3 regions of the Actinoplanes sp. NPDC051343 genome follow, and region 1 is predicted to be linked to each of the others. Evidence: riboswitches for the same ligand, from Rfam matches in the RefSeq annotation. Region 1 holds a riboswitch; each other region holds the start of a gene.
What was found. Region 1 has a riboswitch for cyclic di-AMP ahead of ACIA5C_RS38710 (coiled-coil domain-containing protein). Riboswitches for the same ligand answer to the same signal wherever they lie in the genome.

Region 2: it holds a riboswitch for cyclic di-AMP, as region 1 does, so the genes downstream of both, ACIA5C_RS13815 (NlpC/P60 family protein) here and ACIA5C_RS38710 (coiled-coil domain-containing protein) in region 1, are expected to answer to the same signal.
Region 3: it holds a riboswitch for cyclic di-AMP, as region 1 does, so the genes downstream of both, ACIA5C_RS31625 (transglycosylase family protein) here and ACIA5C_RS38710 (coiled-coil domain-containing protein) in region 1, are expected to answer to the same signal.

The regions. Positions count from the first base shown of each region.
Region 1 is NZ_JBITEL010000015.1:69,935-75,843, forward strand. Features, by position in the region: gene ACIA5C_RS38695 (ABC transporter permease) at 1-793, shown strand, start outside; gene ACIA5C_RS38700 (ABC transporter ATP-binding protein) at 786-1,559, shown strand; gene ACIA5C_RS38705 (coiled-coil domain-containing protein) at 1,596-2,612, opposite strand; cyclic di-AMP (ydaO/yuaA leader) riboswitch at 2,610-2,755, opposite strand; cyclic di-AMP (ydaO/yuaA leader) riboswitch at 2,941-3,081, shown strand; gene ACIA5C_RS38710 (coiled-coil domain-containing protein) at 3,087-4,133, shown strand; gene ACIA5C_RS38715 (glycoside hydrolase family 65 protein) at 4,171-5,909, opposite strand, start outside.
Region 2 is NZ_JBITEL010000003.1:678,594-684,502, reverse strand. Features, by position in the region: gene ACIA5C_RS13820 (M1 family metallopeptidase) at 1-912, shown strand, start outside; gene ACIA5C_RS13815 (NlpC/P60 family protein) at 968-1,966, opposite strand; cyclic di-AMP (ydaO/yuaA leader) riboswitch at 1,982-2,118, opposite strand; gene ACIA5C_RS13810 (M56 family metallopeptidase) at 2,241-3,149, opposite strand; gene ACIA5C_RS13805 (BlaI/MecI/CopY family transcriptional regulator) at 3,196-3,543, opposite strand; gene ACIA5C_RS13800 (cytochrome ubiquinol oxidase subunit I) at 3,620-4,981, shown strand; gene cydB (cytochrome d ubiquinol oxidase subunit II) at 4,993-5,909, shown strand, end outside.
Region 3 is NZ_JBITEL010000010.1:297,172-303,080, forward strand. Features, by position in the region: gene ACIA5C_RS31610 (GNAT family N-acetyltransferase) at 1-462, opposite strand, end outside; gene ACIA5C_RS31615 (TetR/AcrR family transcriptional regulator) at 649-1,293, shown strand; gene ACIA5C_RS31620 (saccharopine dehydrogenase family protein) at 1,509-2,747, opposite strand; cyclic di-AMP (ydaO/yuaA leader) riboswitch at 2,954-3,120, shown strand; gene ACIA5C_RS31625 (transglycosylase family protein) at 3,122-3,796, shown strand; gene ACIA5C_RS31630 (YybH family protein) at 3,892-4,239, opposite strand; gene ACIA5C_RS31635 (LysR family transcriptional regulator) at 4,331-5,203, shown strand; gene ACIA5C_RS31640 (hypothetical protein) at 5,215-5,568, shown strand; gene ACIA5C_RS31645 (class I SAM-dependent methyltransferase) at 5,555-5,909, opposite strand, start outside.

The DNA.
Region 1 (5,909 bases):
GTACGCGAAGCAGATCTGGTCCTACCGGCATTTCATCGGCGCGTTCGCCCGTGCGAGGACGATCGCCACCCTCGGCGAGACCCGCCTCGGAATGATCTGGCAGGTCCTGACCCCCGTGTTCAACGCGGGCGTCTACTACGTGATCTTCGGCGTCATCATCAACACCCGGCGCAGCCAGTCGAACTTCATCACCTACCTGTGCATCGGTGTGTTCCTGTTCGGCTTCAGCCAGACGGTCGTGCAGAACGGTGTGACGGCCATCACCGGCAACCTCGGTCTGATCCGGGCGCTGCATTTCCCCCGGGCGAGTCTGCCGATCGCGGTCACGTTGATCGAGATCCGCAACATGATCGCCTCGCTCAGCGTCCTGCTCGCCATCGTGCTGATCAGCGGCGAGCCGATCCGATGGCAGTGGCTGCTGATGCTGCCACTTTTCCTATTGCAGTCGCTGTTCAACGGCGGTCTGGCGATGTTCGTCGCCCGGCTGGGCACCAAGGTGCACGACATCCGGCAGCTGATCCCGTTCATCATGCGGTTCTGGCTGTACGGCTCGGCCGTGATCTACCCGGTCACCAACTTCACCCACCGGTTCCACGGCTGGAAGATCGACATCATCAAGGCCAACCCGCTGCTGGTCTTCATCGAGCTGGGCCGGCACGCCCTGATGAAGGACGTCGAGCTGGTCGGCCCGCCGCTGCACCTGTGGATCGAAGCCATCATCTGGACCGTGTTCGTCGTCATCGGCGGCTATCTGTACTTCCGGCGCGGAGAGAAGGGTTACGGCCGTGGCTGAGGAACGCGTCCCCACCGTCATCGCGGACGAGGCACACATCGTCTACCGCATCCATGGCGCCTCGGCGGCCGGCGCCAACAGCCCGGCGGCGAGTTTCAAACGGATCATGACGAAGAAGAACGCGGCGAGCATCCGAGAGGTGCACGCGGTCAAGGGCGTCACCTTCGTGGCCTACCGCGGCGAGGCGATCGGCCTGATCGGCAGCAACGGCTCCGGCAAGTCGACGCTGCTGCGGGCCATCGCCGGCCTGCTGCCGGTCGAGCGCGGCGGGGCGATCTACGCGGCCGGCCAGCCGTCTCTCCTGGGCGTGAACGCGGCCCTGATGAACGACCTGTCCGGCGAGAAAAACGTCGAGCTGGGCTGCCTCGCCATGGGCATGTCCCCGGCCGAGGTCAAGGCGCGCACCGCCGACATCGTCGAGTTCTCGGGCATCAACGAGCGGGGCGAGTTCAGCACGCTGCCGATGAAGACCTACTCGTCCGGCATGGCGGCGCGGCTCCGCTTCTCGATCGCCGCGGCCAAGAAGCACGACGTGCTGCTGATCGACGAGGCGCTGGCCACCGGCGACGCGAAGTTCCGCAAGCGGAGCGAGGCGCGGGTGCGTGAGCTACGCGCGGAGGCCGGCACGGTCTTCCTGGTCAGCCACAGCGAACAAACGATCCGCGACACCTGCGAACGCACCATCTGGCTCGAGTCGGGCGTGATCCGGGCCGACGGCCCGACCGAGGAGATCATGCGGATGTACGAGGAATTCAGCAATAAATGAGAGAAGGCCGGCCCCGATGGGCCGGCCTTCTGCGTTTCATCGCACCGAGAGATGTACGTGGTTCTCATGCTCGCTCGACGGGTCGCCGTTGCCCTTCGTGTACGCCTTCCAGCCGCTGCTGGGCAGCCAGATGCGCCGGAACCAGATCACGTAGAGGACGCCCAACTCGTCGGAGTTGTTGATGAAGTAGTTGGCCAGCCGGTTGCCGTAGTCCTTGCTGGCGCCCGACGCGACCCCGCCGAAGCCGCCCTTGTCGGCCGCGAAGTCGCAGGCCCGGCCCTTCGGATGCTCGCCACTGTTCTGATGCCGGAAGCAGGCCACGTAGTGGGTGAATCCGGCCGACTTGGCCTGCTGCATGGCGTGCAGCATGCGCGGGGTGATGCAGCCGTCGGTGGTCGGGTCGTTGACCGTGCATCCCTCGGGTGACAGCGACCCGTCCGAGTTCCGGTTGACCGACGTCGCCTTGGAACTGCCACCGCCGTCGCCCGGTTGCGGGTCGTCCTGTCCGGCGTTCGCCGTCTTGAGCGCCGCCTCGGCCTGCGCCTTGCGGGCCGCCATCACGGCGACCTGTTTCTGCTGGTCGCGCACGGTCGCGTCGATCGCCGCCTTGGCCCGGCCCTGAGTCTCGCGGGCGGTTTGCAGGTCGTGCATCGCCTTCTGCTGGCGGGCCGCCACGGTCTGCAGGACCTGGGCCCGGTCGAGGAAGCCGGCCGAGGAGTTGGCGGTCAGCAGCGCGCTCATCGGCCCGAGCCGACCGGCCCGGTAGGACTCCTGCACGACCTGGTCGAACGCGGCCTGCCGGGGCGCCATCTCGGTGTCGATCCGCTGGAGTCGGGTGGCCAGGTCGGTCTGCTTCTTCTTGGAGCCGGCCAGTTTGTCCCGGGCCTCGAGGTAGCCGCGGGAGGCCGTGTCGAGTTGCTGGGTGAGCGACTTGGAGCCGCCCTCGCCGTCGTCGCCCGACGATCCGGGTGCGGCCCGGGCGGGCGAGGCGAGTCCGGTCGCCGCGACGAGGGCGACCAGTATCGCGGCCATGGTTTTCGGCAGCACAGGCATTCCTTCCGGTGGTGCCGCCGGCCGGGTTAGCTGACGGGTTCGGGACGGAAGAAATCCCTACCGCTCTTCGTCGAGCGGATTCACCCCGGTGTAAAAGGTGGTTCCCCGGCTCACCCCGAAGGGTGATTAGGCGGCGGTCTCCATTCGAAGACCGCGGCCGACGATACCGGACGCCATCGATTGATCGATAGTTTTGATACGCAGAGCAATTGTCCAGTCACTATGCGTCCCACCATTACTAGATGTCGCCGTACGGTAACTGCTTTTGTCCTTTTCGAACCCTGAAGCATTCTCGCTGCTCGGGTAAACTCGGCGCCGGAATCTGCACGGCAGAACACCGCCTAATCGCCGCGAGGCGAGCCGGGGACCCAGGTTTTCCGTTGGGGTGCATCCGCTTGATGACGAGCGGTAGGGATCGCTTCCGTCCCGAACCCGTCAGCTAACCCGGTCGGCGGTCCACCCGGAAGGACATGCATGACCGTCAGACACCGTCGGTGGCTGAATCTCGCCCTGGTGCCGCTGATAGTGGCCGCCACCCTGACCGCCGTCACCGCCCCGGCGCAGGCCGAGCCCGGCTCCGGATCTTCCTCCACGTCGACGTCCCCCGACGAGAAGGGCGGTGACGAGCTCTCCGACAACTCCACCCTCAACGACGTGCTGGAGAGCACCAACCGGAAGTACGTGCAGGCCAAGGCCGCGGTCGCCACGTCGACCACCCAGCAGAAGGCGCTGGCCGGTCAGATCAAGGACGCCGAGGCCAAGCGCGACGCCCTCACCCCCGAGGTCGCGGCGATCGCGACCCAGCAGTACGAGACCGGCCGCCTCAGCGCGTCCCGTTTCCTGCTCGGCGCCGACGACTCGGACGACTTCCTCGCCAAGGCGGTCTCGCTCGAGGAGATCAACGCGCTGCACGATCGCAAGCTGCACGACCTCGACCTGGCGATCGACGAGGTCAACGCCAAGAAGGCGGCGCTCGACGCCGAGGTCAAGGCGCAGCAGACCAACCTGCTGGCGATGCAGAAGCAGAAGGAGTCGGCCGACAAGGCGCTTCAGCTGGTCGGTGGCGATAGCCTGACCCAGGGCTTCGTGGTCGCCAAGTCGCCGGTCGCCGCGCCCGCGCCGCGAAACGCCCAGGGCGGCTTCTCCCCCGAGGCCTGCACGGTGAACGACCCGACCACCAACGGATGCATCACGCCGCGCATGCTCCATCTCTACCAAGAGGTGAAGAAGGCGGGCTTCAATAGATTCGTCGGCTGCCATCGCGACGGCGGGCCTTACGAGCACCCCAAGGGCCGGGCCTGCGACTGGTCGTTGCAGAAGAGCGGGTTCTCGGTCGCGCACAACGCCGACATGAAGAACTACGGCAACGACCTGATGGCGTTCCTCGTGCGTAACGCGGACCGCCTCGGCATCTACTACGTGATCTGGTACGCGCAGATCTGGTTTCCGGCGACCGGCAACTGGCATGCCTATCACGGTGTGAGTAATCACAAGGATCACGTGCACGTATCAGTGCTTTAAAAAAAGGGCCCCGCGTTTTCGCGGGGCCCTTCCTGCTTCAGTTGGCGCTGCTGGTCGCCCGGCGCACCGGCGCCCGGCCGTGCGGCTGGCTCGGCGCCGGACCGACCGGCGGGGCCGGCGGGATCGGCACCGAGACCGGCTTGACCTGGGTCACCTCGATCTCCTTGCCGTGGTGGACCAGCGTCAGCCGGGCCGCCCCGCCGCCGTTGCGCAGCGAGTAGGTGACCTCCTCGGCGGAGACGTCGACCCGCAGCCGCAGCCCGTGCCACAGCATCGAGAACTCGAGATTGGTGATGCGGCTGGGCAGCCGCGGCGCGAAGGACAGCTGGCCGTTGAAGTCACGCATGCCGCCGAGACCGGCGATCAGCGAGATCCAGGTGCCGGCCAGCGACGCGACGTGCACGCCGTCCCGGGCATTCTGGTGCAGGTCGTGCAGGTCCATCAGGGCGGCCTCGCCCAGATAGTCGTGTGCCAGCTCGAGGTGACCCACCTCGGCCGCCAGCACCGCCTGGACGCAGGCCGAGAGCGAGGAGTCCCGCACCGTACGCGCGTCGTAGTAGGCGAAGTTGCGTGCCTTCTCCTCCGGCGTGAACGCGTCGCCCCGGATATACATCGCCATGACCAGGTCGGCCTGCTTGACGACCTGCTTGCGGTACAGATCGAAGTACGGGTAGTTCAGCAGCAGCGGGTACGCCTCGGGGGGCGTGTTCTCGAAGTCCCACTCCTGCAGCCGCGTGAAGCCCTGCGACTGCTGGTGCACCCCGAGCTCCCGGTCGTACGGGATGTGCACGGCGGCCGCCGCGTCCCGCCACGAGGCCATCTCCTCGTCGTCGACCCCGAACTTGTGGGCCAGGTCGGGGTGACGCTTGGCCGCCTCGACCGCGGCGAACATGTTCTGCTGCGCCATCAGGTTGGTGTAGATGTTGTCGTCGACCACGGCCGTGTATTCGTCCGGGCCGGTGACGCCGTCGATGTGGAAGCGGCCGTGCCGGTCGTGGTGGCCGAGCGAGCGCCACAGCCGGGCCGTCTCGACCAGCAGTTCGAGGCCGGCCTCACGCTCGAAGTCGTAGTCGCCGGTGGCCTGGATGTAACGGCGCACCGCGTCGGCGATGTCGGCGCCGATGTGGAAGCCCGCGGTGCCGGCCGGCCAGTAGGCCGAGCACTCCTCGCCCCGGATGGTGCGCCACGGGAAGGCGGCACCCTGCAGGCCGAGCGTCTGGGCCCGCTCCCGGGCCAGGTCGAGTGTCGAGTGCCGCCACCGCAGCACGTCGGCGGCCGCCGACGGCTGGGTGTACGTCAGAGCCGGCAGCACGAACGTCTCGGCGTCCCAGAACGTGTGGCCGTCGTAGCCCGGGCCGGTGAGGCCCTTCGAGCCGACCGGCCGCTGCTCGGCCCGGGCGCCCGCCTGGAGCGTGTGGAAGAGGCCGAAGCGGACGGCCTGCTGCACCTCGGGGTCGCCCTCGACCTTGACGTCGGAGTGGTCCCAGAACGCGTCGAGATATTCGCGCTGGGCCTCGAGCAGACCCTCCCAGCCGTCGAGCCGGGCGCTGGCCAGCGCCGCGCCGACCTGGTCACGCACGGCGGGAAGCGAGCGGTTGCTCGACCAGCCGTACGCCGCGAGCTTGACCACCCGCAGCTTCTGTCCCGGCTCGAGCTTGCAGGCGACCGTGGTGCGCAGCCAGTCCGGATGGCCCTCGGTGGTGACCTGGTGCTTGCCCGTCGTCTCGATCAGGTGCTCGACCGCGGCGGCCATCCGCAGATCACTCGCCTTGGTGC
Region 2 (5,909 bases), on a different contig from region 1:
AGCTACTACTTCATCGGTAACGCGCTGCCTGTGCTGGCGATCCGGGACGGCGCCGGCTGGCATCTCGACCCGTACACCGACAACGGTGAGTCGTTCTACGCCCTGAGCAGCGACTACACGGTCATGCTGGACCATCCGACGTCGATGGCGGTGCCCGCGACCGGCTCGTCGACCGACCGGGCCGGCACCAGCGGCCGTACGATCACCACCGCCGTCGGCACGAAGGTGCGCGAGTTCGCCTGGGCGGCCGGCCCGTTCGTGAAGACGACCGGCACCACCGCGGGCGGCGTCAAGGTCAACGTCTACCGGGTCAGTTCGGTCAGTGCCGCCAACGCGAGTTCGATGCTCGGCACGGCGACGTCGGCGCTCGATGCCCATTCCGGGCGGTTCGGCGCCTATCCGTACGCCGAGGCCGACGTGGTCCTGGACAACGGGTTCTGGTTCGGCGGCATGGAGTATCCCGGGTTCGTGCTCGACGTGGTCAGTTCGACCGCGCTCGCCCACGAACTGGCCCACCAGTGGTTCTACGGGATCGTCGGCGACGACGAATACAACACGCCGTGGCTGGACGAGGGCTTCACCGACTACGCCACCGACCTGTACTTCAACAAGACCGGGTCGGGCTGCGGGATCACGTGGCAGTCGAGCGCCGAGCGGCTCACCAACTCGATGGCCTACTGGGACGCGCATTCGAGCCGCTACAGCACCGTCGTCTACGGCTACGGCAAGTGCACGCTGCACGACCTGCGGCGCCTGATCGGCACGACCGCGATGACGAACCTGCTCAAGTCGTACGCCGCGTCGCACTGGTACGGCGTCTCGACGGTCGCCGACTTCAAGGCCGCCGCCCAGGCCGCGGCCGGCTCGACCGACCTCACCTCGTTCTGGTCGACCCACCGCGTCGACGGCTAGGCACAGCAAACGGGGGACGCCATTGGCGTCCCCCGAAGCAACTTGCCTGCCTCGGTCAGCCCGGACGCCGGTAACCGGCGATCGGACCGACGTTGTCCATCACCGCCATCCGCACATGGTCACCCGTGTGCGGAGCATGCACCACTTCACCACCACCGATGTAGATGGCCACGTGGTGCAACGAACCAGGGAAGAAGAACACCAGGTCACCTGGCTGCAAATCTCCCCGGCTGACCGGCTTGCCCTCGTTCCACTGGTCTTTCGTGTAGTGGTCGAGGGTCACGCCCACGGTCGCCCACGCCTCTTTGGTCAGGCCGGAGCAGTCGTACGTGCTCGGGCCGTCCGACCCGAAGACGTACGGCTTGCCGATCAGCGAGCACGCCTTGCGCGCCGCCTTACCGCCGTCGTCGTTGGTGTAGGTGACCGGGCACGGCCCGATCCGCAGGGGTCCGGTGTCGCCACCGGACGCCCCGTACGCCTTGATGCGCAGCTTCTGCAGCGCATCGATCTTCACATTGATGGCCTTCTTCTTCTGCGCCAGATCGGCATCGCGCGCGGCGATGGAGTTGGTCAGAAGCTGGAGGTCATTCTTGGATTTGGCGTACTGGTCGCGCAGCTTGGCGACGCCGGCGATCTGCGCCTGCTGGTGCCGGGCAAGCTGGTCCAGAAGGGTCAGCTTGTCGGTCAGCTGGTTCGTCGACCCGCTCATCAACATGGCACTGACCGCGCTCGGCGAACCTTGCTTGTACGCGTCAGTGGCCAGGCCGCGAACCGAGGACAGGGCGACGTCCACCTGTACCTGGAGCGGGGTGAGCTGGTTGGTGAGCTTCTTCAGCTGAGCCTGGTTCTTGATCAATTTGCCGTGCACGTCGTTGTACAGCTCGATGATCGGCTCTAGCTGATTCCACTGGGTGTCGATCTGCGCCTCGACGCTGGACGGCGAGGGCGTCGCGAGTGCCGCGGTGGCCGGTGCGGTGACAACTACGCCGGCCGCGGCGACGAGGCAGAGCAGGCTGCGCAGCATTACGGCGCGGCGCGCCCCGTTCCGTTTCACGTTACGTGCGTCGTCCTTTCTTCCCTCATCCGCCGATCGGGTTAGCTGACGGGTTCGAGCGGGAAGCGCGCCCGGCCGCGAGATGCACGGCTTCACCCCAACTGCTCGGGTCCCCGGTTCGTCAAGGCACGACGATTAGGCGGTGGTCCGTCAGATCGGCCGGATGGACGATGGGGGGCTGCCGGACCGGGCACCACCGTACTCCCGATCATTGCCTTAACTGAAGCCGACGCGACGGGGAAACTGCTTGCATGCCGACAGCCACTCAGAGTGACTAGAACGGCCACTCCTCCAGCGCCCGGTCGAGCCAGGGCACGACCAGGATGACGGTGGGTAGTACCAGCAGGGCGGCCGCGGCTAGTCCCGCGACAAGACTCAGGCCGGGCGACTCGGGGCGCGGCGCCGACAGCCGGTCCAGTCTCCGGCGACGCGCGTCACCCCACGGGTCGGCCCGGGCGTCCTCCGCCAGAGGGACCGCATCGGTCAACCTTTCCAGCGCGGCCCGCAGGGCCGCGGGGCCCGCGACGCGCCGTGCGGCATCGTCGGCCACCATCTCCAGAAGCAGATGTACGGCGTCCAGAGGCACCCGGCTTCGCAGCGGTGGCGGCACCGCGCGGTAGAAGGCGGTGAACGACTCCATCACCACGTCGTGGTGGTGCCGCAGATGGGTCTGCTCGTGGGCGAGCACCGCGTCGACCTGCGCCCGGTCGAGCACCTGCAGCACACCGTCGCTGAGCACGACCCGCGGCTCGCGCCCGGGCACGCAGTAGGCCAGCGGCAGCGCGCCCTCGAGCACCCGCAGGTGGTCCGGGCCGAACTCGTGGCGCCGCTCGGCCCGGTCGAGCAGGTCGACCAGCAGGCGGTGGCGCTCGCGGCGGGCCCGCGAGCGCCGGGTCACGCCCCAGAGCGAGATCAGCAGCCGGGCGACGATCACGGCGGCGACGGCCAGGGCGATCAACAGGGCGCCGGCCACGACCGGCTTACGGGAGCCGTACGCCCGGGTGAGCTCCTCGGGCACCGCGAGCACGACGCCGAGCGCGCTCAGCACGGCGGCCAGGGTGATCGCCTGCCACAGGAGTACGGCCGCGCGCGGCGCCCGGTCGGGCCAGCGCGACCGGGCGAGCGGCCCCGGCACGAGCAGCGACAGGGTCAGCCCGAGAGCACCGAGCAGCAGCGCGGTCACCCCGTCCAACCGCCCCACCCACCGCCCAAGAACGCATGGCAAGCCATCACTTCTGCTTGGCGGCCTCGATGGCGGCGGCCAGCGCCTCCGGGGGCAACTGGCCGACGAAGTAGGCCAGCGCCGCGTCCTGGTCGCCGCTCGCGGTCAGGGCGTCGAGCATGACCGCGGCGGTCATCTCTTCGCGGGACTGCGCCGGGGCGTACAGATAAGCGCGATCCGCCTTCTGGCGGGTGACCACGTCCTTCTTGGCCAGGCGGTCGAGGACGGTCATCACGGTCGTGTAGGCCAGGTCGCGGTCCTGGTTGAGCCGCTCGTGCACCTGACGCACGGTCAACGGCCCGGCGGCCGCCCACAGCTGTGCCATGACGTCGCGTTCCAGGTCGCCCAATGCCATGTGACCGAGTCTACTGCACGGCGTCGTACTACGCGTCGTAGTATCTACTACGAGACGTCGTAGAGGGGGCTCACGAATGGACGTGCTCGACCTGACGCGGTTGCAGTTCGCGGTGGTCACGATCTACCACTACTTCTTCGTGCCGATGTCGATCAGCCTGGCCGCGGTCGCCGCCGGCCTCGAGATCACCTGGCTGCGCACCCGGACCCCGGTCTGGCGCGATCTCACGAAATTCGTCGGCAAGCTGCTGATCGTCACGTTCGCGGTCGGCGTGGTCACCGGCCTCGTGCAGGAGTTCCAGTTCGGCATGGGCTGGAGCGCGTTCGCCAAGTTCTACGGCGACGTCTTCGGCCCCACCCTGGCGATCGAGGGCATGCTGGCGTTCTTCCTCGAGGCCACGTTCCTCGCGCTCTGGTACTTCGGCTGGGACCGGCTGCCCCGCCTCGCCCACGCCGCGACCATCGTGATCGTCTCGCTCGGCACGGTGCTCAGCGCGTTCATCATCCTGGCCGGCAACAGCTTCATGCAGAACCCGGTCGCGTACTCGCTCGACCCGGTCACCGGCCGGGCCCACCTGACCTCGTTCCGCGAACTGCTGCTCAACAAGGTCAACCTGGCCGCCTTCCCGCACACGCTCAGCGGCGCGGCGATGATCGGCGGCGCGCTGCTGCTGGCGATCGCGGTCTGGCGGCGGGCGGCCGACCCCGGCTTCCGGCCGCTGTCCAAGCTCGGCGCGTGGCTGATGCTGGCCGGCGGGGCGGCGACCGCACTGACCGGTGACCGCCTCGGCAAGGTCATCACCCAGGTGCAGCCGATGAAGATGGCCGCGGCCGAGGCTCTCTACACGACCACCGCCGGTGCGCCGTTCTCGCTGGTGACGACCGGCAAGCCGCTGCCGTCCTTCGCGCTCGACATCCCCGGGCTGCTGTCGATCCTGGCCAAGGGCTCGCCGGGTGCGACCGTGCAGGGCATCGACGAACTGCAGGCCCAGTACGCCGCCCAGTACGGCCCCGGCAACTACGTCCCGATGATTCCGGTCGCGTTCTGGTCGTTCCGGCTGATGATCGGCGTCGGCATGCTGGCCGCGCTCGTCGCCGCGTACTTCCTCTGGCGGACCCGCCGCGACCGGGAGGCTCCCGGCTGGCTGTTGCGCTGGTTGCCGTTGATCCCGATCCTGCCGGCGGCGGGCAACACCATCGGCTGGATCTTCACCGAGACCGCGCGGCAGCCGTGGATCGCCTTCGGCATCTCCAAGGTCGCGGACGGCATCTCTCCGGGTCTGACCAGTGCAGAGGTCATCGCGTCGCTGGCCGGCTTCACCGTCGTCTACGGGATCGTCGCGGTCGTCTGGTTCCGCCTCGTGCGGCATCTGTCCCGGCAGCCGCTTTCCGCAGCGCCGGCACCCGCCGCCGACCAACCGGACGCTCTCGTCTACTGAGGAGCACTGACATGATCACCTTCTGGTTCTCGGTCGTCGTCCTCGCCTGGGTGCTGTTCTTCGTGCTCGAAGGCTTCGACTTCGGGGTCGGCCTGCTCGGCCCGCTGCTCGGCCGCGACGACCACGAGCGCGGCGCCGCCGTGCAGACCATCGGCCCGTTCTGGGACGGCAACGAGGTCTGGCTGGTCGCCGCCATCGGTGCCACGTTCGCCGCCTTCCCCGGCTGGTACGCCGCCCTGCTCTCCGGCCTCTACCTGCCGGTGGCCGCGGTGCTGCTGTTGCTGGCGATCCGCGGCGTCGCGCTCGAATTCCGCGGCAAGGGCGACGGCCTGCGCTGGCGCCGCCGGGCCGACGCCCTCCTCGCCCTCTCATCGGCCGGCGTGGTCGCGGTCTGGGGCGCCCTCCTCGCCGTGATCACCCGTGGCCTCGCACTGCGCCCCGACGGCTCGGTCGTCGGCAACGGGCTCGGCCGCAGCCTCTCCCCCGTACTCTCCTGGCCCGGCCTGATCGGCGCCGCCGCCGCGCTCTTCGCGGCAGCCCTGCTCGGAGCCACCTTCCTCGGCCTGCGGACCAGCGGCCCCCTACGGCGCCGGGCCCGCAAGCTCGCCGCATGGCTGGGCACCGGCGGCGCGGTCACGCTCGTCGTCGCCGGCATCGGTACGGGCTCCCGCACGGTCCTGGCCGCCGCCGCCCTGAGCTTCGTGGCCGCGCTGCTGGCCCGGGCCGGGCGCGAGGCGTGGTCCTTCGCCGCGACCGCCCTGGGGGTGGCGGCCTCGGTCGTGGCCGTCTTCACCGCCCACGGCCACGTGGTGCTGCGCAGCACCCTCGACCCGGCCTGGTCCCTGACCAGCACCGCAGCCGCCGCCAGCCACTCCACCCTGCACCTGCTGACCGTGGCCGGCCTGATCATCCTACCCGGCGTGGTCGC
Region 3 (5,909 bases), on a different contig from region 1:
GAAGCCGCAGCGACGGGCCACGGCGGTGCTTGCGAGATTGCCCGGATCGATCCGCAGCAGGAGACGTGAGAGCTTCAGCGTGCTCTGCGCGTACGCCGAAAGCAGCGACAACGCACTCGCCGCAAGCCCCCGTCGGCGATGAGGCGCGCCGACCAGATAGCCGAGCTCGGCCTCCTTGAGGCCGAGGTCGACGCCGAAGAGAAGGACCTCGCCCAGGGGCACGCTGCCATCGGCGGTGATCGCAAGCTGGATGCGCTGGCCGGTGGCGCGGCCCTGATAGGCGCGCTTGAGGTACGCGATGCCGGCCTCCACGTCGAACGGCGACGGCATCGGTGTCCAGCGGGCGATGTCGGGGTCGTCGAGCATCACGACCAGGTCGTCGAGGTCGTCCGAACGCCATTCGCGCAGGACGACGCCGCCTCCCGTCAGAGTGAGCGGGAAGGGAAGGCGGCTCGCGGTCACAGGTGAATCGTGCCGGTTAGGAGGCACTTCCGGCCAGAGGGCGGCGGAGGTCAAGGGTGTTACGGGCGGCATAGTACCCGGACCGACATCGCCGGAATGGACAACGTGGACTGTCGAGAAGCGTGATCACCGGGGCTTTTCGGCACTGTTTAGGAGGAGTCGGCGCCGAGGGCCTACGGTGGGGGCGTGGAAGAGCGGACGGCGGTTGCGCCGCGCCGAGGCGCACCATCCCGCCGCGGCGAGAACTACGGCGGACGGTCCCGGCAGGAACGGGCCAGCGACCGGCGGGCCAGGATCGTGACGGCGGCGGTACACCTCTTCGGCACCCGCGATTACGAGGACGTGACGGTCGCCGACGTTTGCGCCGGAGCAAAGGTCTCCAAGCGCTACTTCTACGAGCACTTCACCGACCGGGAAAACCTGCTGCTGATCGTGCACCGCGAGCAAAATCGTTGGCTGCTCGGCCAGGTCGCCGGGTCGGCCCCGCCTCAGGCAGCAACGGCCGAGGAGCTCCTCCGGCCGATGATGCGCACGCTGATCGCCAAACTGGTCGAAGATCCGGAACGCGCCCGCGTGATCTACGTCAACGCGCCGCGCATGGAGACCCGCCGCCGCGGTGTGCTGCGGGAGGACGCCCAGCATTTCGCGCCGCTGGTCAACCGGTTCGTCGGCGACACGGCCGACAAGCGGCGGCTGGAACGCACGTTGCTGGCGCTGATCGCGGGCATCAGCGAGGTCATCATCGACTGGATCTCGCGCGACATGGCCGAGGACCCGGACGAACTGGCTGACCACCTGACGTGGATCGCCGGCCACCTCCTCGCTCATTGACGTACCGGCGATGGTCGGGCAGTCTCGCGTAGATCAGGTACGCCTGCGTTCCCGACAGGGCCGGCCGACGGACCCGGACTTGTCCGGGCGGATCACGCCCGGCCCGGCCCACTGCCGGTCAACTCCTCGATCTGCAGCGGGCCGGCCGGGAGCGGAGCCGTGGCCGCACGGATCTTGGCCGCACGGATCTTGCCGCACGGGTCACGGCAGTGCCCTCAGTCGGCGCGGCCCGCGGTGATCGTCAGGCCCGCCGTGCGCAAGCGGTTGACCAGCACATCTCCCATGGCGGTGGCCGGCGTCAGCACGCCACCCTCCGAAGGCGGCAACTCGTCGCGGTCGAAGGCCAGGGCCAGCGCCGACTCGCCCAGCATGACGGCGGTCGCCGCATAGCCCGGATCACCCTTCGCGCGGACCCGCGAGCGATAGCGAGCCCCGGTCGTCGTGCGGGTGAAGACGTCGACGGTGAAATGGCCCGACGTGCGGGTGCGCTCACTGGGGCCGCTGCCCGGGCTGGGCAGAACACGGTCGAGGATCGCCGGCGGCGTCACCGCCAGGCCGACCATCGCGGCACCGATCCCGGCCTTCAGGGCCCCGGCCAGCAGCGGTGAAAGCGGAGACGTGCCGATGCTCATGACCTCGCGGTAGCGGAACGTGCGGCCGTACGACCAGTTCTGCAGCGCGTTCGACCGGCGCACGATCCGGGTGTTGAACGGCGCCATGAAGAACGGGGCGAGCGTGCCCCGCAACGACGGGTCGACGGCCGGACCGGGCAGGGTGACCATGTCCGGCTGGCGTCCCAGGTCGGGCTCGGCCGCGCGGTCAGGGCTCAGCGAGTAGGGGCTGGCCGCGATGCGGCGCCGCGCGCGGTCCTTCTTCATTTCCTCCATCTGGGCGCGGATGGTGTCGATGGTGCCGCCGCTCATGCCTCCGCGGAGGCTGGTCACGACCAGCGTGGTGTCGGTCAGGTCGCCCGCCTCGTCAGCCTTGACCTGACGATTGAGGACGTGGACACCGATGTCGGAGGGGATCGAGTCGAAGCCGCAGGCGTGCACGATGCGGGCGCCGGTGCGGCGGGCCATGTCGTGGTTGGCGTCGATGCTGTCGCGGACGAAGAGCACCTCGCCGGTCAGGTCGGCGTAGTCGGTGCCCACCGCAGCGCAGACCGCGGCCAACCGGCGGCCGTATCTCAGGTACGGCCCGACCGTGGTGACGACCACCCGGGTGGAGGTGGCGAGCCGGGACAGGGCGGCTTCGTCGGAGGCGTCGGCGACCACGATCGGCCAATCGACGCCCAACTCGGTCTTGACCGAAGTGAGCTTCGTCTCCGAACGGCCGGCCAACGCGATCCGGGCGCCGACAGGGGCGTACGCGGCCAGATGACGGGCGACGAGGGCGCCGGCGAAGCCGGTGGCGCCGTAGACGACGACATCGTGCTCGCGGGTGGGCTGGGTCATAGTTGCCGATTCTGCATCAGACAAAGCGACATGGAGTCGAAGGTTACCGACTGGTAATTTAAGGACTCCACATATCGGTCATACTCGTCCTAAAGAAAGATCAAATAGGTCAATTACTGAGAACAAGGTCACCTTAACTTGGCGGTCGCCGAATTCGTCCGGCTAGGTTCGGTCGGGTCCGCCATCGTGGACACCGTGGGCGGATCGCCGAGTCCTTGCCGCCGCCCGACGGAAATTGACCCAAGGCATGGAGCGGGGGACCCAAAAGTTCCTCGGCGCGCTGGTGCGCGCCTCGGGGTGAAGCCGCCAACCGCGGCCGGGCACCTCAGCCCGAACCCGACAGCTGACCTCGCAGGCGTGGAGGAATTTCTGTCATGGCACAGATTCGAAAGCATGCCCGTATTGCCCTCGGCATCACCGCCGCGGGCGTGGCGGGCACCGCCGCCCTGCTCGGGCCGGCCTCGCCGGCGCAGGCGTCCAGCGTGAACTGGGACGCCGTCGCGCAGTGCGAGTCCGGTGGTAACTGGAGCATCAACACGGGCAACGGCTTCTACGGTGGCCTGCAGTTCACCAAGGGCACCTGGAAGGCGTACGGCGGCGGCAAGTACGCCAGCACGGCCAACAAGGCGAGCCGGTCGGAACAGATCGCGATCGCCGAGAAGGTTCTGCGGGGCCAGGGCATCGGCGCCTGGCCGGTGTGCGGCAAGAAGGGCGGCTCGACCAAGCATTACTCGGGCAGCAACACCAGCGGCTCGCACAGCGAGTCGCACAGCTCGAAGTCGCACAGCACCAAGTCGAGCAACACCTCGAAGTCGGTGACCCACAAGTCGTCGAAGTCGAGCCAGCACAAGGCGACCACCAACCGGGTCGTCCGGTCGGCGTCGGTCAAGGCGACCGGCAAGACCTATGTGGTGCGTTCGGGCGACACGCTGTCGGCCATCGCCTCGCGCTATCAGGTCAAGGGCGGCTGGCACTCGCTGGCCAAGCTCAACAGCGGCATCATCAACGACCCGAACCTGATCTTCCCCGGTCAGCGGATCGCGCTCTGAGCTAGATAGTTTCACCGCACCAACCCCTGTGCCCCGTTCCCCGTGCGCTGTGGTGGTGCCATTGCCCCCGTCGGCACCACCACAGCGACACCGCCTCATCGACTGCCCGGGGTGACGAACTCGGGCTGGTCGAGCACCCGCAGCCACGAGCCGTCGGCCTGGCGGCGCACCACCTGCGCACGGGCACCGGAGCCGTCACGCGGCGGCGTCGAGGTCAGGGCGAGGTCGCCGCTTATCAGCGTCGGCAATGGCTGCTCGGGCTTGATCTCCGGCATCTTGGGCAACAGCTCGGCCCATAGCTTCTCGATCGCGGCTCGGCCGACGGTCTGGCCGCCGGGAGGGTAGGCCATGACCGCGCCTTCCTCGTAGAGCTCGGCCAGGCCGGCCGCGTCTCTGGCGTTGGCCCGCTCGACGAAGAGGCGGGTCAGGTCTTCGGGCTTCATGGCCTTCTGTCGTTCGTTCATGACGCCACCCTTCCGCGGTCGGCCTCAGCAGTCCAACAGATGGTTCTTGTCGTAACTAGAATCTGTGGTTATGGAACTTCGCCAGCTCGAGTACTTCGCCGCGGTCGCCGACGAGGCCAACTTCACCCGCGCGGCAGCCCGGGTGCGAATCAGCCAATCCGGGGTGAGTGCGCAGGTCAAAGCCCTGGAAAAGGAGCTCGGGGCGGAGCTCTTCGACCGGTCCGGGCGCACCGCCCGCCTCACCGAGGCGGGGCGCGAGGCCCTGCCGTACGCGAAAGCCGCGCTGGACGCCGCGGCCGGCCTGAGGCAGACCGTCGACCAGGTTCAGGGGCTGGTGCGCGGCCACCTGACGATCGGCATGGTGATCGGCTGTGAGGTGAAGCCGCTCTTCGCCGCCCTGGCCGCCTTCCACCGCGCGCATCCGGCCATCGAACTCGAGCTGGCCGAGGACAACTCCGACCAGTTGGTGACCGGCGTGCGGGTCTCGCTCTACGACATCGCGCTGGTCGGTCTGGCCGGCGACGCCCCGGAGCATCTGGCTTCCCACGTCATCGCCCGGGAAGGGCTTATCGCATTGGCCCCGCCCGATTCAGAACTCGCCGGCCGGGACGCGGTTTCCGTCGAGGAGCTCACCGCGTACCCGCTCGTCACCCTGCCGGAAGGCACCGGCATCCGTGCCGTTTTCGACGAAGCCTTCCTGTCGCAGGGTCTGATCCCCGATCTCGCGCTCGCCGCATCGGCGCCCGGCGCCGTGGCGAGTCTCGCCGCCCGCGGTTTCGGCGTGGCGGTCCTGAGCGAATCGATGGCCGCCGACTTTCCGGATCTGAAAGCGGTGCCGATCACCGGAGTCCCGATTGCCGCCCTGCTCGCGCTCGTTTGGCGCCCTCGGGTCAGCGCGGCGCTGGAAGCGCTCCTGCCGCATTTGAAAGCGGCGTTCGGCTAATCTGACGAACCGTGTCCGTCTCGATTCGTGAGCAACTCCGCCAAGCCCTGCCCGCCGCGATGAAGGCCCGCGATCGGCTCGCCGTCGGCGTGCTGCGGTCCACGCTGGCCGCCATTGACAACGCGGAAGCCGTCGTCCCGGCCGAGACCAAGGGCCTCGCAATCGAGCAGTCGCCAATCGGTGTCGGTGCCGCCGAGGCCGAACGCCGGGTGCTCTCCCCCGACGACATCGCGCAGATCGTGCGCGATGAAATCGCCTCCCGCGAAGAGGCCGCCGCCGATTACGACCGGGCCGGGCACGCCGATCGGGCCGCCCAGTTGCTCGACGAGGCCCGCTTTCTCGGCGAATTCCTCACGGTTTCCTAGCGCTGATCCGCTCGACCGTGCCCGCCTTGAGCCGCTCCGATTCCTCGATGACGAGCCCGGCCTGCTCGACGACCGGCCGCGGCCGCCGCGTCATGTGCTCGCCCCCGTGCGGAATCGTGTAGATCTCCATCAGTCGCTGACCGGCCCGGATCGGCCACCAATTGCTGCCGATGTGGTCGAGCAGCAGCAGCCGGCCGCCTGGCCGCAGCACCCGGCGCATCTCCAGAACGGCCGCGCGCTCATCGGGCACCGCACACATGGCCAATGTGGACACCACCGTGTCGAAAGTGCCGTCGCCGAACGGCAGCGCCTCCACGTCGGCCTCCTTCAGCTCGATCGGC